DNA from 2 places in the Pseudacidovorax sp. 1753 genome. Region 2 is predicted to be linked to the other one. Evidence: predicted binding sites of a transcription regulator. Region 2 holds the regulator's gene; the other holds the start of a gene.

Region 1 (8,739 bases), on a different contig from region 2:
GACGCTGTTCCAGAACAACGTCACCCCCACCGCCGCCACCGTCGAAGAGGCCGAGGAAGAAGCCGAAGCCGCCCTGTCCACCGTGGACAGCGAATTCGGCCGCACCACCGACCCGGTGCGCATGTACATGCGCGAGATGGGCACCGTGGAGCTGCTGACGCGCGAGGGTGAGATCGAGATCGCCAAGCGCATCGAAGGCGGCCTGCAGGACATGATGGCCGCCATCAGCGCCTCGCCGGCCACCATCGCCGAGATCCTGCGCATGGCCGCCGACATCCGTGAGGGCAAGGTCGTCATCTCCACCGTGGTGGACGGCTTCTCCAACCCGAACGAAGCCGACGACTATGTGGCCGAGGAAGATTTCGACGAGTTCGACGCCGAGGACGACGACGACGGCAACGGCGGCTCCAAGGCGCTGACCAAGAAGCTCGAGGAGATGAAGAACGAGGCGCTGTCGCGCTTCGACAGCATCGCCTCGCTGTTCGAAAAGATCCACAAGATCTACGACAAGGAAGGCTACGGCACGCCGGCCTACCAGAAGGCCCAGCAGTCCCTGTCGGAACAGCTGATGACCATCCGCTTCACCGCGCGGACCATCGAGAAGCTGTGCGACATGCTGCGCGGCACGGTGGAAGACGTGCGCAAGAAGGAGCGCGAGCTGCGCCGCATCATCGTGGAGAAGTGCGGCTATCCGCAGGAAGACTTCATCCGCGACTTCGGCGGCATCGACAAGAACGGCAACCGCGTGCAGTCGAACCTGCTGAACCTGCAGTGGATCGAGAAGCAGTCGGCCGCCGGCAAGCCCTGGAGCGCCGTCATGCAGCGCAACATCCCGCCGGTGCAGGAGCTGCAGCAGCAGCTGACCGACATCCAGTCGCGCGTGGTGGTGCCGCTGACCGAGCTCAAGGAAATCAACCGCCGCATGAATGCTGGCGAGAAGTCCTCGCGCGACGCCAAGAAGGAGATGATCGAGGCCAACCTGCGCCTGGTGATCTCCATCGCGAAGAAGTACACCAACCGCGGCCTGCAGTTCCTGGACCTGATCCAGGAAGGCAACATCGGCCTGATGAAGGCGGTCGACAAGTTCGAATACCGCCGGGGCTACAAGTTCTCGACCTACGCGACGTGGTGGATCCGTCAGGCCATCACCCGCTCGATCGCCGACCAGGCGCGGACCATCCGCATCCCGGTTCACATGATCGAGACGATCAACAAGATGAACCGCATCTCGCGCCAGCACTTGCAGGAGTTCGGCTTCGAGCCCGATGCGTCCATCCTGGCCGAGCGCATGGAGATTCCCGAGGACAAGATCCGCAAGATCATGAAGATCGCCAAGGAGCCGATCTCCATGGAGACGCCGATCGGCGACGACGACGATTCGCACCTGGGCGATTTCATCGAGGACACCAACAACACCGCGCCCATCGAAGCCGCCATGCAGGCCGGCCTGCGCGACGTGGTCAAGGACATCCTCGACTCGCTCACCCCGCGCGAGGCCAAGGTGCTGCGCATGCGCTTCGGCATCGAGATGTCCACCGACCACACGCTGGAAGAAGTGGGCAAGCAGTTCGACGTGACCCGCGAGCGCATCCGTCAGATCGAGGCCAAGGCGCTGCGCAAGCTCAAGCACCCGAGCCGCTCGGACAAGCTGCGTTCGTTCATCGACACGCTGTAAGCACGCGCCCTGAGCGCTCCGCCGAAGCGGCGCCCGCGGCCCACCAGGGCCGGGGCGCCGTTTTCATTGGCTGCTCTCGCGTTGCGCGAACGGCGCCCGCCTGCCCCCCCCCCGCAGGCAGACCCAAGGAAAGAGACACGCATGAATCCTGACGCCAATCAACTCTGGCGCGCGCCGCGCTGGGCCCTGGCCATCCTGCTGGCGGTGCTGGGCATGCTCGGGCCCTTCTCCATCGACACCTACATCCCGGCCTTCTCGGGCATCGCGCGCTCCATCGGCGCGACGCCCACCGAGATGCAGCAGACGCTGTCGGCCTACCTGTTCGGCTTCGCCTTCATGAACCTGTTCCACGGTGCCCTGTCGGACAGCTTCGGCCGCCGGCCGGTGGTGCTGTGGGGCCTGCTGGTCTTCACGCTGGCCTCGCTGGGCTGCGCGCTGTCGCAGACCATCGGGCAGCTGGTGTTCTTCCGGGCACTGCAAGGGCTGTCGACGGGCGCGGGCATCGTGGTGTCGCGCGCCGTGGTGCGCGACATGTTCCCCCCGGCCGACGCGCAGAAGGTGATGGCGCAGATCACCATCTACTTCGGCCTGGCGCCGGCCATCGCGCCGATCATCGGCGGCTTCCTGCTGGTGCATGCGGGTTGGCACAGCATCTTCTGGTTCCTGGTGGCGGTGGGCATCGTGCTGCTGGTGGCCAACTGGAAGCTGCTGCCGGAGACGCTGCACACCAGCCAGCGCCAGCCCTTCGCCGTGCGCGACCTGATGCGCGGCTACTGGCAGCTGTGCTCCGATCCGCGCTTCCTGCTGCTGGCGCTGGCCAGTGGCGTGCCCTTCAACGGGCTCTTCCTCTACGTGCTGGCGGCGCCGGCCTTCCTGGGCGACCACCTGGGTCTGGCGCCCACGCAGTTCTTCTGGTTCTTCGTGCTCAACATCGGCGGCATCATGCTCGGCGCATGGGCCAGCGGTCGCATGGCGGGCAAGGCCAGGCCCAAGCGCCAGATTCGCGATGGCTTCGTGGTGATGCTGCTGACCTCGGTGGTCAATGTGGTGGCCAATGCGCTGCTGGTGCCGCAGGCCTGGTGGGCGCTGTGGCCGCTGGCGGTGTTCGGCTTCGGATGGGCGCTGATGGTGCCGGTGGTGACGCTGCTGGTGCTGGATCTGCATCCCACGCGCCGCGGCATGGCCTCGTCGCTGCAGGCGGTGATCGGCTCCACCGCCAACGGCGTGGTGGCGGGCCTGGTCGCGCCGCTGGTCATGCATTCGCCGATGGCGATGGCGCTGTCGTCGCTGCTGATGATGGGCGTGGGGCTGGTCGCCTGGACCTGGCTGCACCGACGTTGGCCCGAGATCGGCCGCGACAGTACCGCCGCGGCAGCGCCGCTGCCGGTCGACGCGACGACGAAGCTGGAATCCTGAGGACGGCAGACTGGCGCGGCGGCCGCAGGCGCCCCCGTCCGTCAGTCCATCAGCTGCTGACGCGCACCAGGGCCTCGATGGCCAGCGGATAGCCCTTCACGCCCAGCCCGACGATGATGCCGCGCGCCGCGGGCGAGATGTACGAGTGGTGGCGGAAGGATTCGCGCGCATGCACGTTGGAGATGTGCAGCTCGATCAGCGGCACGCTGGCGCCCTTGATGGCGTCGTGCAGCGCGATGGAGGTGTGGGTGTAGGCGCCCGGGTTCATCACCACGCCGAGCATGCGGCCCGCGGCCACTTCGCGGCCTGCTTCGTGGATCCAGTCCAGCAACACGCCTTCGTGGTTGGACTGGCGGCATTCGATCTCCACGCCCAGCGCGGCGCCCGCCTCGGCGCACATGCGCTCCACGTCGGCCAGGGTTTCATGGCCGTACTGCGCGGGTTCGCGCGTGCCCAGCAGGTTGAGGTTGGGGCCGTTGAGGACGAGGATCTTCTTCATGCGAGGTCTCTGGGCTTTGCGCCGCGGGAAAAGGGAGCGGCATCTTAAATAAGACGGCTGACCAGCCCCTTGGCAAGCACCCCGCCTCGACGCCACCTGCGCCGCGCAGTCTCAGTGCCGGGGCCGCAACAGCTTGCCGGTGGACGACGCACGCGCCAGCAGGCGCCCGGCCTCGTCGAACAGCTCGGCCTCCAGGAAGACCACGCTGCCGCCCCAACGGATCACCCGGGCTTCGGCCTCCACGGGCGCCACGCGCACGGCCTCCAGGAAGCTGGTCTTGATCTCCAGCGAGGCCAGGCCCACGCCCCGCTCGCGCGAGAACACGGCGAAGGCCATGGCGTTGTCCAGCCAGGCGGTGACGAAGCCGCCCTGAACCACGGTGCCCTCGGTGTGGGCAAACTCGGCGCGCGGCGCGAAGCGCACCCGTGCGCGGCCTTGCGGGTCGCTGGTGAGCAGGCGCTCGAAGCCGATGGCACGAAGCAGCGGTTGGGTGTGGATTTCGATGTCGGTCATGGATCGCAGGGAGTGCAACGGCGCGCGGCGCAGCATAGCCGCCGCCTGCGACCCCGCATGTCGCCCGCTTGCCTGGCGGGCCGGAGCGGGTGCGCAGCCGGATGGTCAGGGCTCCGCAGGAGGCGTTGCATAGAATCGCCCGCCATCCGCGCGCGGCGCCACGCCGCGTCCCGCCCGCGCTTCGCCTTCCCTGCATGATTCCTCCCGTCCCGCCGCCGCGTACCGGCGCGCGCCGCCTGTCCGTCCGCCTCCTGACCCATGGCCTTGCCCTGCTTGTGGGCCTGGTGCTCGGCACGGGCCTGGGCATCTACTGGCTGCCCATCCTGATCGCACCGCCCGCGCCCAGCGATGCGCAAGTCGGCATGGTGGCCGCGCAGGCCGCCTACAAGGTGGAGATGCGCGGCGACCTGAAGGGCAACGATCTGCTGCACTGGGCCCACGGCGAACTGACGGTGGGCCCCTGGGCCATCGCCCTTCGCGGCTCGGTGGCGCCGGGCCCGGACTACCGGCTCTACCTGTCGCCGACCTTCGTGCAGAGCGCGGAGGAATTCGAACAGCACCGCAGCGAGATGGTGCAGGTCGGCCAGGTGCGCACCTTCGACAACTTCATCGTCACGCTGCCGGCCACCGTGGACATCGGCAGCCACACGACGGTGGTGATCTGGTGCGAGGCCTTCGGCAAGTTCATCGGCGCCGCCCGCTACCGCGACCCGGACGCTGTCCCCGCTGTCCCCGCTGCGGCCACGGGTGCCACGGCCGCGCCAGCGGCCCGGCAGACCCCATGACCGACCGCCCGGCCCGCTCCCGCCAACCGGGCGCGCCGGGCCGCGCGCCCAGCCTGTTCGTGCAGAGCCTGCACGAGGTGCTGGCGCCGCTGGGTCGCATCGAGGCCCGCCGGATGTTCGGCGGCCACGGCCTCTACCACGAAGGCGTGATGCTGGCGCTGGTGCTGCGGGACACGCTCTACCTCAAGGCCGACGCGATCAGCCAGGCCCAGTTCGACGCGCTGGGCCTGCCCGCCTTCAGCTACCAGCGCGAGGGGCGGCCCGCCACCCTCACCTCCTTCCGGCAGGCGCCGGAATCGATCTTCGACGATCCGGAACAGGCCCTGCACTGGGGCCGGCTCGCCTACGAGGCGGCGCTGCGCGCCCATCAGGCCAAGCCGGCCCGCGCACGTCGGACGGTGACGGCCCCCACCTCGCCGCCGCCACCCCGCAAGACCCGGCGCTGACGCGGCGCCGACGCCCGCGGCCCCTCAGAACAGGCTGCCCTGCCCCTCGGCCCCCGGCGGCCGGAACAGCGAGGTGTCCATCCCGATGCGCTCGCGGTTGAAGCCCAGCCGCGCCGTGGCCTTGGCAAAGCGCTGCGCCACCAGTTCGGCCCACAGGCCGCTGCCCTTCATGCGGCTGGCGAAGTCGGCGTCGTAGTCCTTGCCGCCACGCATATCCTGGATGCGCGCCATCACCCGTGCGGCGCGCTGTGGGTAGTGCAGCGACAGCCATTCCTTGAAGAGCGGCGCCACCTCCCAGGGCAGGCGGATGACGGTGTAGAAGGCGCTGCGGGCGCCGGCCTCCCAGGCGGCCTCCAGCACCTGCTCCAGGTCTTCGTTGAGGAAGGGGATCTGCGGCGCCACGCTCACCCCCACCGGCACGCCGGCCTCGGCCAGGGTGCGGATGGTGCGCAGCCGGCGCGCGGGCGAGGCGGCGCGCGGCTCCAGCCGCCGGGCCAGGTCGGCATCGAGCGTGGTGACGGTGACGTACACCGCAGCCAACCGCTGGGCCGCCATGGGGGCGATCAGGTCCAGGTCGCGCTCGACGCCACTGGACTTGGTGACCAACGCAAAGGGATGCCGCGCCGCCTGCAGCACCTCGATGACCGATCGGGTCAGACGCAGCTCACGCTCGATGGGCTGGTAGCAATCGGTCGCGGTACCGATGGCGACGTGCGAGGGCCGGTAGCCGCGCCGCCCCAGTTCGCCGCGCAGCACCTGCGCGATGTTGCGCTTGGCGATCAGCCGGGTCTCGAAATCCAGGCCCGGCGACAGGTCGAGGTAGCTGTGCGTGGGCCGGGCGAAGCAATAGATGCAGCCGTGCTCGCAGCCGCGGTAGGGATTGAGCGACCGGTCGAAGGAGATGTCGGGCGAGTCGTTCTCGCTGAGGGCGGAGCGGGCGTCCTCGAAGCGGACCTCGGTGGCAGGTGCGAGGCGCTCGCCTTCGGCACCCGCCTCGCCCTCCGCGGCGGGCGGAGACTCGTCCGCCCATCCGTCGTCGAAGGCGCTGCGCTCGTCGCGCGAGAAGCGATGGGCCAGGCGCGTGGCGGCGCCGCGGCCCTTGATGGCGTGAACGGGGATCAATGCGTCGGGCATGCGGCAAGGCCTGGTAACGGCAGGAGCCCATCATTCTGGATCAATACTGTATTTTTATACAGTTATTTTGAAAGTCAGGTCCTGCTGGGGTTTTCCCTCGACCGCCGTGGGACATGTGAGAACTTTGCATCCCCTATACAGAAGCCGCTTACGCTTGCGCGCTTCGCGGGCGCTGGTGGCGCCCCGCCTCCCTCCGCCAGGACCCCATCTTGAGCCGCATTCCCTCGCCGGGCGCACGCCGCGCCCTGACCTGCTTTTGTGCCGTCTCGCTCATGCTGTTGGTGGGCTGCCGCAACGGCGACGCCCAGAAGAAGGCCGCCGCGCCACCGCCGCCGCCCGAAGTGCTGGTGCAGGCCGTGCAGCCGACCACCGTGCCGCTGCGCACGGAACTGCCCGGGCGCACGGCCGCCTCCATGGTGGCCGAGGTGCGGCCCCAGGTCGGCGGCATCATCCGCGCGCGCCCCTTCGTCGAGGGCAGCACGGTCAAGGCCGGCCAGGTGCTCTACGAGATCGACGCCCGTCCCTTCGAGGCCGAGGTGCAGCGGGCCGAAGGCGCGCTGGCCAATGCGCAGGCCACGGTCGCCTCGACGCGGGCGCTGGCCGAGCGCTACCGCCAGCTGCTGCCGCAGAACGCCGTGAGCCGGCAGGAGCACGACAACGCCATCGCGGCCTACGAACAGGCGCAGGCGAACGTGAAGGTGCAGTCGGCCGCGCTCAACACCGCGCGCATCAACCTGCAGTTCACCCGGGTGACCGCGCCCATCGGCGGACGCACCAGCCGCAGCGCGGTCACGCCCGGCGCGCTGGTGTCGGCCGCGCAGGCCACGCCGCTGCTGACCATCTCGCAACTCAACCCCATCTATGTGGACATCGCGCAGTCCAGCGCCGAGATCCTGCGGCTGCGCCAGGCACTGGCCGCCGGCCGCATCAGCCGCGAGGGCGACAGCCGCAAGGTGGCGCTGATGCTGGAGGACGGCAGCCGCTATGCCCAGGAAGGCCGCATCAAGCTGGCCGAGGTGACGGTGGACCCAAGCAGTGCCTCGGTGACGCTGCGGGCCGAGTTCCCCAACCCGGACGGCCTGCTGCTGCCCGGCATGTACGTACGCGCGGTGGTCGATGAGGGCACCACGCCCCAGGGCATCGTGGTGCCGGCCTCGGCCATCCAGCGCGACCGGCGCGGCAACCCGACGGTGCGCGTGGTCGGTGATGGCGACAAGCTGGAGGTGCGGCCCGTCGTCACCGGCCGCCCGGTGGGCACCGGCTGGCTGGTGGCCGAGGGCCTGAAGGCCGGCGACCGGCTGGTGCTGGAGGGCGCGCAGAACGCGCAGGCCGGTGCGGCGGTGCGCGTCAAGATGGCGCCGGCTGGCGGTGCAGCATCGGCGGCCACAGGCGCCGCCCCCGCAGCTCAGGCTCCGGGCCGCGACGCTGCCGCCGCTGCAGGCGGCCGCCCGGACGCGGCGAGTGCTGCCGCTGCCGCGAACACGGCGAATGCCGCCAACGCCGCACCGCGCAGCAACCCATGATCTCGCGCTTCTTCATCGACCGGCCCATCTTCGCGTGGGTCATCGCCATCACGATCATGCTGGCGGGCGCGCTGGCGATCCACCTGCTGCCCGTCACGCGCTACCCGGTGGTGGCGCCGCCGGCCGTGAGCATCAACGCCTTCTACCCCGGCGCCAGCGCGCAGACGGTGGAGAACAGCGTCACCCAGGTCATCGAGCAACAGCTCACCGGCCTGGACGGCTACCTCTACATGTCGGCCCGCAGCGACTCGACGGGCCGCGTCTCCATCTTCGTGAGCTTCGAGCCCGGCACCAATCCCGACACCGCGCAGGTGCAGGTGCAGAACCGCGTGCAGCAGGCCCTGCCCCGGCTGCCGCAGCAGGTGCAGGACCAGGGTGTCACGGTGCGCAAGGCCGGCGTGGCGCCCGACCTGATCGTCACGCTCTACGACAAGACCGGCCAGCTCTCGCCCGGCGACATCGCCGACTTCCTGGTGAGCGACCTGCAGGACCCGATCAGCCGCATCGACGGCATCGGCGAGGTGTCGGTGATCGGCGGCCAGTACGCCATGCGCATCTGGCTGGACCCGCACAAGCTGCGCGGCTTCTCGATGACGCCGGGCGACGTGCAGACGGCCATCGTGCAGCAGAACGTGCAACTGGCCGCCGGCTCGGTGGGCGCGGCGCCCGCGGTGGAGGGCCAGAACTTCAGCGCCGTGCTCACGGCGCAATCGCGCTTTCGCACGCCCGACGAGTTCCGCAACATCCT
Region 2 (8,739 bases):
GGCTTCCGCGGACATCGGGCGCTGGCAGCGCACGCGCTTGACCAGCGGAAGCAGCCCGTGCTCCTGCCCGAACTGGCGGCGCGGGACGATCTGGTGGCAGTCGCGGGCATCGCCCAGCCCCAGCGTTTCTTCGACATGCTGCGGGCGCGGGGCCTGCGACTGCAGCGCTGCATCGCGCTGCCGGATCACCATGACTACACGGACTGGGCACCGCCCGAGGGCGTGCAGCTGCTCTGCACGGAAAAGGATGCGGCCAAACTCTGGACACGCGCGCCCTCGGCGCTGGCCGTGCCGCTGGAGTTCTCCATCGAGCCGGCCTTCTTCGAGGCCCTCGACGCGCGGCTATCATCCCTCGATGGATCCGAAGCTGCTTGAACTGCTGGTCTGCCCGGTCACCAAGGGACCGCTGCAATGGGACGCCGCGCGTCAGGAACTGTGGTCGCGCAGTGCACGCCTCGCCTACCCGGTGCGCGATGGCATTCCTGTGATGCTCGAAAACGAGGCGCGCCCGCTCACGGACGAAGAACTCGGCCTGTGAGCTTCACCGTCCTGATTCCGGCGCGCATGAAGTCGACGCGCCTGCCCGATAAACCCCTGGCGGATATCGGCGGCCTCCCGATGGTGGTGCGAGTGGCGCAGCAAGCCGCACGTTCGGGCGCCAGCACCGTGTGCGTGGCCTGCGACGATCCGCGCATCGTACAGGCCTGCGAGGCAGCTGGTGTGCAGGCCCTGCTCACCCGCGCCGACCATCCCAGCGGCAGTGACCGCCTGGCCGAGGCCTGCACCCTGCTCGGGTTGGCCGACGACACCATCGTGGTCAATGTCCAGGGCGACGAGCCGCTCATCGACCCGACCCTGATCGACGCCGTCGCCCAGTCGCTGGCCGCCCGCCCGGACACGCCCATGGGCACGGCGGCGCACGCCATCGAGGACGAGGCCGACTTCGTCAACCCCAACGTCGTGAAGGTGGTGCTCGACGCGGCAGGGCAGGCGCTCTACTTCAGCCGTTCTCCCCTGCCCTTCTGGCGCGACGGCGGGTTGCCGCCCAGGCTTTCCGCGGACCACCCGGCGCTTCGCCACATCGGCATCTACGCCTACCGCGCCGGCTTCCTGCGCAGCTTCCCGGGCTTGGCAGCTTCACCGCTGGAGCGCGTCGAATCGCTCGAACAGCTTCGGGTGCTGTGGCATGGCCATCGCATCGCCGTGCACGTGACCCCGCACGCACCGGGCACGGGTGTCGACACGCCCGAGGATCTGGCCCGCGTGCGCCTGCATTTCTGAAGGGGTGGCGGACGCCCATCGGTGCGGGGGGCGCATGCTATCCTCGCCGGGATGGCGCGCCCGGAGGAGCCGGCACTGCTCGCCCACACGATTTCCATAAAAAGCTTCCGAGGACACCATGAGACTCATCCTGTTGGGCGCGCCGGGCGCCGGCAAAGGCACACAGGCCACCTTCATCTGCCAGAAGTTCGGCATTCCCCAGATCTCCACCGGTGACATGCTGCGCGCCGCCGTGAAGGCGGGCACGCCGCTCGGACTCCAGGCCAAGACCGTGATGGACGCCGGGGCGCTGGTGAGCGATGACCTCATCATCAACCTCGTCAAGGAACGTATCGCACTGCCCGACTGCGCCAATGGCTTCCTGTTCGATGGCTTTCCGCGCACCATTCCCCAGGCCGATGCGATGAAGGCGGCCGGCGTCAAGCTGGACTATGTGCTGGAGATCGACGTCCCCTTCTCCGACATCATCGAACGCATGAGCGGTCGGCGCTCGCACCCGGCCTCCGGCCGTACCTATCACGTGCGCTTCAACCCGCCAAAGGTCGAAGGCAAAGACGACGTGAGCGGCGAAGACCTGATCCAGCGCGAGGACGACAAGGAAGAGACGGTGCGCAAGCGTCTCGACGTCTACAGCCAGCAGACGCGCCCGCTGGTGGACTACTACGCGAAGTGGGCCGAGCAGGACCCCGTCAACGCGCCCAAGTACCGCGCGATCAGCGGCGTGGGCACGGTCGACGAGATCACACGCCGCGCGATGGCTGCGCTCGAGGGCTGACCCTCACGCCCCGGGGCTTACGCCCTCGGCATTCCCACGCCAAAGGCCGGCCGCAAGGCCCGGCCTTTTTGCTTCATGCAGGTCGATGGCGGCTGTCCATCAGATGGAGCATCAGCGAGATGCGCGCCTTCACCGGGGACAGGTCGAAGGCATGGGGACAACGATCCTCGCCACTCGACAGCACCGCCCCGTCCGCACAGCGGGTGGCACGTACCACGGCGATTCCCGCAGCCTGCGCCTTCGCGAGCGCCTCCTGGAGGCTCTCGTGGACTGTGCCATTGCCAGTCGCCGCCACCACGATGCCATCCACGCCGCCGGCCTGGACAAGCGCATCGACCAATGCCGTGTCGGCCCCTGCATGACTGGTGATGATCTGCACCGAAGGCCAGAGATCGGCGGCAGGCAGCCGCTGGGCGGAAAGCCTCGGGGCCAGCACCTCGGGCCACGCACAGACGCGCCGAATGCGCCCCTCCTCCACGAAGCCGACCGGTCCGCTTTCGCCCGAGGAAAAGGCATCGAGCCGATAAGTGTGCACCTTGCGCACCTGCCGGGCGCGATGGATGGTGCCGGCGCAGACCGCAAGCACACCCCGCGCGCGTTCGGCCACCGCCACGGCCAAGGCGTCTCGCAGGTTCTGCGGGCCATCCGGGGCGGCGGAGCTCGCCGGCCTCATGGCGCAGGTGAGCACCACAGGCTTGTGCGCCATCAGCACCTCGCCGAGGAAGAACGCCGTCTCTTCCAGCGTGTCCGTGCCATGGGTGATGACGATGCCGCGCACGCCTGGGTCATCGAGCAGTTGCTGGCACCGGGAGGCCAGCGCCCGCCAGTGCGCATGCGACATGTCCTTGCTGTCGAGGTTGCACACCTGTTCGGCGGCCCAGGTGATGCCTTCAGGAATCGGCACGTCCGCGAGGAGCTCGCCGACCTCCACCTGTCCGGCCACGTAGCCGAGGTTGTCGCCAGCAATCGCCGCACGTCCGGCAATCGTGCCTCCGGTGCCGAGCACCACGACGCGGGAGGGATGGGCGGGGGTGAGATGAGGACTTGTCAACGGTTTGAAAACTGGTTAAAAATACAGACACTGGATATGCACACAGTATGTGCATCAACCGCTGGAGCCGCAGACACATGCTCAAAGTGCCCACTCCCACCGCGTCGGTCAAGCTTACCGCCCGACAGCAGCAGATTCTCGAGTTGATCCGCGCCACCATGGCTCGCACGGGCGCGCCGCCGACACGCGCCGAGATTGCTGCCGAGTTGGGCTTCAAGTCCGCCAATGCTGCCGAAGAGCACCTGCAGGCCCTCGCGCGAAAGGGCGTCATCGAGCTGGTGAGCGGCACCTCGCGTGGCATCCGGCTCAAGAGCGAGGCGCTGCGCAACCTGCAGGAGAGCCGCACGCCGCAGTTCTCGCTGCCCATTCCTGGCCTGTCGCAGCTGTCCCTCCCGCTCATCGGCCGCGTCGCAGCTGGTGCCCCCATCCTGGCGCAGGAACATGTCGACCAGACCTATTACGTCGAAAGCACGCTGTTCCAGCATCGCCCCGACTACCTGCTCAAGGTGCGCGGCATGTCGATGCGCGACGCCGGCATCATGGACGGCGACCTGCTTGCAGTGCAAAGCACCCGCGAGGCACGCAACGGCCAGATCGTGGTGGCCCGGCTGGGCGACGAGGTCACCGTCAAGCGGCTCAAGCGGCTCAAGGACGTGGTCGAACTTCATGCCGAGAACCCCGACTACCCCACCATCATCGTCCAGCCCGGCGAGCCGTTCGAGATCGAAGGCCTGGCCGTCGGCCTGATCCGCAACACGATGCTGATGTAGCCCCCACCGTCATTTGCTGCTGCCGCGCCAGGTGGCGGGCGTATGGCCGGATGGCCATCACCCTGGTGCGTCGGCTTCGCTTCTCAATCCTGCCTGTGTCCAAACCCCTTCCGATCCTCAGGAGTTCAACATGGGAACCGCTCTGCTCGCCTTGTCCAGTCTTTTCGCCCCGATCCAGTCCTGGGTTGCCCGCCACGCCGATGCCCGCCGCAGCAGTGGACTCAATGCAACGGAGCTGCATTATGTGAATGTCCGCCCTCGCCCCGGCCGGGAGATGCGGCATGCCGCAAGCAGCCGGCGCGATGCAGCCGAGCGCCCCCCGCTGCGCGTCGTGCGGGTGGTGGAGTCGGGAGAGCCGCGCTCCCACGGTTCGAGACTGGTGATTGCCGGCCGCATGGCCGACGTCTGCGCCGAACTCGACCGCCTCGTCGAGAAGGAATTGCGCGAAGCCGCCCGGCCATCTGGCAGCACGCTGCACTGACGTCGCGCGACAGACGCTCTCCTTTCGAGGACGAGCGGAAGACCGCCGGAGCCGGAGGCAAAATGGGCGGCCATGAACATCGTGATTCTCGACGACTACCAGGACGCCGTACGCAAGCTGCGCTGCGCCTCCAAGCTGGACGCCTACACCGCCAAGGTCTACACCAACACGGTCAAGGGCATCGGGCAGTTGTCGGTCAGGCTGCGGGACGCGGACGTGATCGTGCTGATCCGCGAGCGCACCCAGATCTCCCGCCAGCTCGTCGAGAAGCTGCCACGCCTCAAGCTGATCTCGCAGACGGGCCGCGTGGGTGGTCATGTGGACGTGAATGCATGTACCGAGTACGGCGTGGCCGTGGCCGAAGGCACCGGCTCTCCCCTGGCACCGGCCGAACTCACATGGGCACTGATCATGGCGGCCACGCGCCGCCTGCCGCAATACATCAGCAACCTCAAGCACGGCGCGTGGCAGCAGTCCGGGCTCAAGTCCGCGTCGATGCCGCCCAATTTCGGCCTGGGCTCCGTGCTCAAGGGCAAGACGCTCGGCATCTGGGGCTATGGCCGCATCGGCCAATTGGTGGCGCGGTACGGACAGGCCTTTGGCATGCAGGTTGTGATCTGGGGCCGTGACGCGAGCTGCGAGCGCGCACGCAACGACGGCTTCCAGACGGCGCCCAGCCGCGAGGCGCTCTTCGAGATGGCGGATGTGCTCACCCTGCACCTTCGGCTGAATGACGACACGCGCGGTCTGGTGAGGCTGGAGGATCTGTCCCGCATGAAGCCGACGTCGCTGTTCGTCAACACCAGCCGGGCTGAACTCGTCGAGTCCGACGCCCTGCTCGCTGCACTCAACCGTGGACGGCCGGGCATGGCGGCCATCGACGTCTTCGAGAGTGAACCGCCCCTTCAAGGCCATGCGCTGCTGCGCCTCGAGAACTGCATCTGCACGCCGCACATTGGCTACGTCGAGCAGGAGAGCTATGAGCTCTACTTCGGCCAGGCCTTCGACAACGTCGTGAGCTTCATCCGCGGCAATCCCACGAACATCGTCAATCCCGGGGCGCTGCAGGTGCGCCGGTGAGGCGCGAGGCGCCCTGGCCTGGGGCGCTGTGGGCCTTGCTCTTCGGCAATTTCGCCATCGGCACGGGCGTGATGGTGGTGCCGGGCACGCTGCCCGAGTTGGCCGCTTCGTTTTCGACCTCCATCGCCGCGGTGGGGCAGTTGATTACCGCCGGCGCATTGGTGGTGTGTGTCGGCGCCCCGCTGCTGGCCGGCCTGGTGGCGGGCTGGGACAGACGCCGTCTCCTCGCCGTCTCGCTGGCCTGGTTTGCCCTTGGACACCTGGCGTCTGCGCTGATGCCGACGCTGGGCGCCCTGCTACCTGTCCGCATGGCCACGCTGGTCGCGCCCGCGGTCTTCACCCCCCAGGCGGCCGCTTGCGTAGGCATGCTGGTGCCACCGCACAGGCGCGCAGCGGCCGTGGCCTTCATCTTCCTGGGATGGTCCCTGGCCTCGGTGCTCGGATTGCCGATGGCCGCCTACCTCGGCGGGCATTGGGGCTGGCGCGCGGCCTTCGGCGTCATCGCCGCCCTGACGGCGATTGGCGCCCTGTGGGTCTGGCGCACCATGCCGGCCGGGGTCAAGCCTGCCCCGCTTTCGCGCGAAGGCTGGTTGCAGGTGCTGCGTCATCCGATCCTGATGCCCGTCGTGGGCATCACGCTGCTTCAGGCAGCGGGGCAGTTCGTGCTCTTCAGCTATTTCGGGCCGCTGCTCGTCCAGCGACTGCACGCGGGCCCAGGCGAACTCAGCCTGATCTGGTTATGGATTGGCCTGTGCGGCGTGGTGGGCAATCTGCTGGCCACGCGCTACATGGACCGGTTGGGCAGTGCCGGGATGGCGATGCTCGCGATGGCGCTGATCAGCGTCAGCCTGCTGTTGTGGCCTTTGGGCCTGGCCTTGGGCTGGACGGCGCTGACGGCCGTCCTGCTGCCCTGGGGCCTGGGCTGCTTCGCCGCCAACTCGTCGCAGCAGGCCAGGCTGGTGGGGCTGGCGCCCACGCTGGCCTCTGCGTCCATCGCGCTCAACAGTTCCGCGATGTACATGGGTCAGGCGGCAGGCGCAGGGCTGGGGGGCTGGCTGCTCGCCCGCGGCACGTCTTCGTGGATGAACTGGTGCGGCTTGGCGTGCCTGGTGGCCGCCATGCTGCTGAGCCTGAATCTGGGCCGACGCGGCCGCGCTACCGCCTGAGACACGGCGGGCGGGCGACCGGCCGACCCAGCCGACCCAGGCTCAAGGTGTCGGCGGCTTCTTGATGGACGCGCCCGGCCGGATGCTGTCCTCGAGTTCCGGATCGAAGAGCTGGAAGTCCGGCGGCACCGGGTCGAAATCGTTCGGCACGGTCAGCGCCGGATCGGCTTCGTGTGCGGCGGGTGGCGCCGGCTCGGCGGGGAGCGTGCGACCCTTCAGCGCCTTGGGGATGGTGTCGATGGACGACGCTTCCAGGTCTGAAAGGTCGAAGTCGATCGTGCCGGGAGGCGGCCCTGACACGACAGGAGTCGCCGCGCCCCCGCCTGTCCCCGCCGCCAGCGGCAGCGGCGCGGTCGGCGGCTGCGAGACGGCCATCGGCGCCAGCAACCCCATCGCCGAGGTCGTCCCGGCATCGCTGGCCATCATCATGCTGCCGTTCGCGATGCGCTCCTGGGCAGCGCCATACAGGGCCAGCAGCTCACGATACGCGGGCAGGTCGAAGGGCGCGCGGCCCTGCGAGTCCACGGCCTGGAACAGGAAGCCTTCGATGACGCCCAACACCTCCCGGCGCGGCCACGCCTTCTCGATGCGCTCGACCGCCTCGGGATAGGCCGCCAGCGAACGACCTTCGTCCTGGAAGTCGTCATAGGCCGGCAACTCGAGCCCCAGCGCCTTGCGGCATTCGCGCCGTGTGGTGTCGTAATCGGCCTTGCGCCCCTGGGAATGCAACAGCCGCAGCAGTTCCATGTACATGAGCGGGCTGGTGACGCCGTACTCGTCCAGGTGATCGGCCAGCACGCCGACGGCCTGATCGAACTGCCCGAGCGACAGGCAGAACTCGGCCTGCTGCTGCACGTCGAGCAGCCTGTCGGCGCTCACCGGCTCGGGCCCATCCGGGGGAAGCGTGGAAATGGTGTCCGGCCCCGGGTCGGCCGCCACCGCCACGGGGGCAGGCGTGGCACCGGCACCCGCGATATCGCCGGCAGCGGCGACGGCTGCCAGGCCAGCGGGCTTGATTGGCGGATCCGCAGGCAGATCGGCATACGGCTCCACCTCGCTGGGCTGCCACCAGGATGACTCCGCCGCCTGGCGCCTGGCACGGCGCCACAACACGCCGGCCACGGCGAGCAGCACGGCCAGCAACAGCAGCAACGGCCAGAGCCACCACGGCCTTTCCGAGGCGGCCTCGCGGGCCTGCGCCAGCTCGGTCCTGAGGCTTTCGATGGTGCGGTCGCGCTGGGCCATCTGTGCGCGCAGCGCCGCGCTCTGGCGGTCGGCGGACTGCGCGTCCTGGGGGGCGCTCGCCGCACCGGCCGGCGTGGCGGCGGCATCGCTCGCACCACCCTGAGGCAGTGGCGCAACGGCACCGGCCTCGATGTTCCTCAGCCGGGTGGCGATCTTGAGCCAGGCGGGCGGCAAGGTGTAGTCGTCTGCAGCGCCGGACGCGGCAGCGATGCCGGCAGCACCGGCGGCCGCAGCCGCTGCGCGGGGATCGAGCGCATCTACACGCAGCCGTCCGCCGGTGGTGAGCGCGGGGGTCCGCGGTGCGGCCCGGACCGCACCACCGGCACGCGGCGCCGGTGCGGTGTCGCGCGTGCGCGCGCCGGTGGAGGCACTGCGCCCCTCGGTGCTGCGCGCCCCGGAGCGCGGCGGCTGAGCACCCATGGGCGGCAGCGACGCGCCCAACGCTCGCTCGGCGCGGTCCGCATCGATGGCCGAAACCGGGGGCGGGTCGGCCAGCAGCGCGAACTCACGCACCATCGTGGCGCCGCAACCCACACGCACGTTCACTGTGACGACCGGCTCGTCGATCGGCCGGGTGGTGCGGATGCGCAGCCAGGGCGCGTCCGGCGAACGCCCCGGCTCCACGGTGGTGCCGAAGTCGCGGTCGGAGAGCGTGGCATCGCCCAGCTTCACACCGACCGAGGGACACGCACCGCCGCTGCCCTCCAGTTGCACGGGCACGCGCAGATCGAGCGGCTTGCCGATCCACACCGCCCCTTCCGGCCGGCCGATCGTCAACGCCGAGGCGGCAACGGGAAGCACAAGCCCCAGTCCGAGTACAAACGAAGCAGTCGATGCAGGTTTCGGAGGCACAGCGGGGCGTCGAGGGGAAGTAAAAGGTTTAAATATTT

Evidence for each region. Region 2 encodes LexA, which represses DNA repair genes until DNA is damaged. Its sites were predicted from a motif close to ACTGTATNNNNATACAGT; they were not measured.
Region 1: the regulator LexA is predicted to act here: its motif matches at 6,514-6,531, upstream of ABIC63_RS11560 (PA0069 family radical SAM protein).

What each region holds. Positions count from the first base shown of each region.
Region 1 is NZ_JBEPKY010000008.1:98,814-107,552, reverse strand. Features, by position in the region: gene rpoD (RNA polymerase sigma factor RpoD) at 1-1,675, shown strand, start outside; gene ABIC63_RS11585 (multidrug effflux MFS transporter) at 1,817-3,091, shown strand; gene aroQ (type II 3-dehydroquinate dehydratase) at 3,141-3,590, opposite strand; gene ABIC63_RS11575 (PaaI family thioesterase) at 3,702-4,103, opposite strand; gene ABIC63_RS11570 (DM13 domain-containing protein) at 4,298-4,888, shown strand; gene ABIC63_RS11565 (TfoX/Sxy family protein) at 4,885-5,334, shown strand; gene ABIC63_RS11560 (PA0069 family radical SAM protein) at 5,359-6,468, opposite strand; gene ABIC63_RS11555 (efflux RND transporter periplasmic adaptor subunit) at 6,678-7,991, shown strand; gene ABIC63_RS11550 (efflux RND transporter permease subunit) at 7,988-8,739, shown strand, end outside.
Region 2 is NZ_JBEPKY010000003.1:205,070-213,808, reverse strand. Features, by position in the region: gene lpxK (tetraacyldisaccharide 4'-kinase) at 1-375, shown strand, start outside; gene ABIC63_RS05310 (Trm112 family protein) at 356-538, shown strand; gene kdsB (3-deoxy-manno-octulosonate cytidylyltransferase) at 535-1,281, shown strand; gene adk (adenylate kinase) at 1,400-2,056, shown strand; gene ABIC63_RS05295 (asparaginase) at 2,130-3,065, opposite strand; gene lexA (transcriptional repressor LexA) at 3,185-3,877, shown strand; gene ABIC63_RS05285 (hypothetical protein) at 4,008-4,358, shown strand; gene ABIC63_RS05280 (D-2-hydroxyacid dehydrogenase family protein) at 4,431-5,438, shown strand; gene ABIC63_RS05275 (MFS transporter) at 5,435-6,604, shown strand; gene ABIC63_RS05270 (hypothetical protein) at 6,647-8,739, opposite strand, start outside.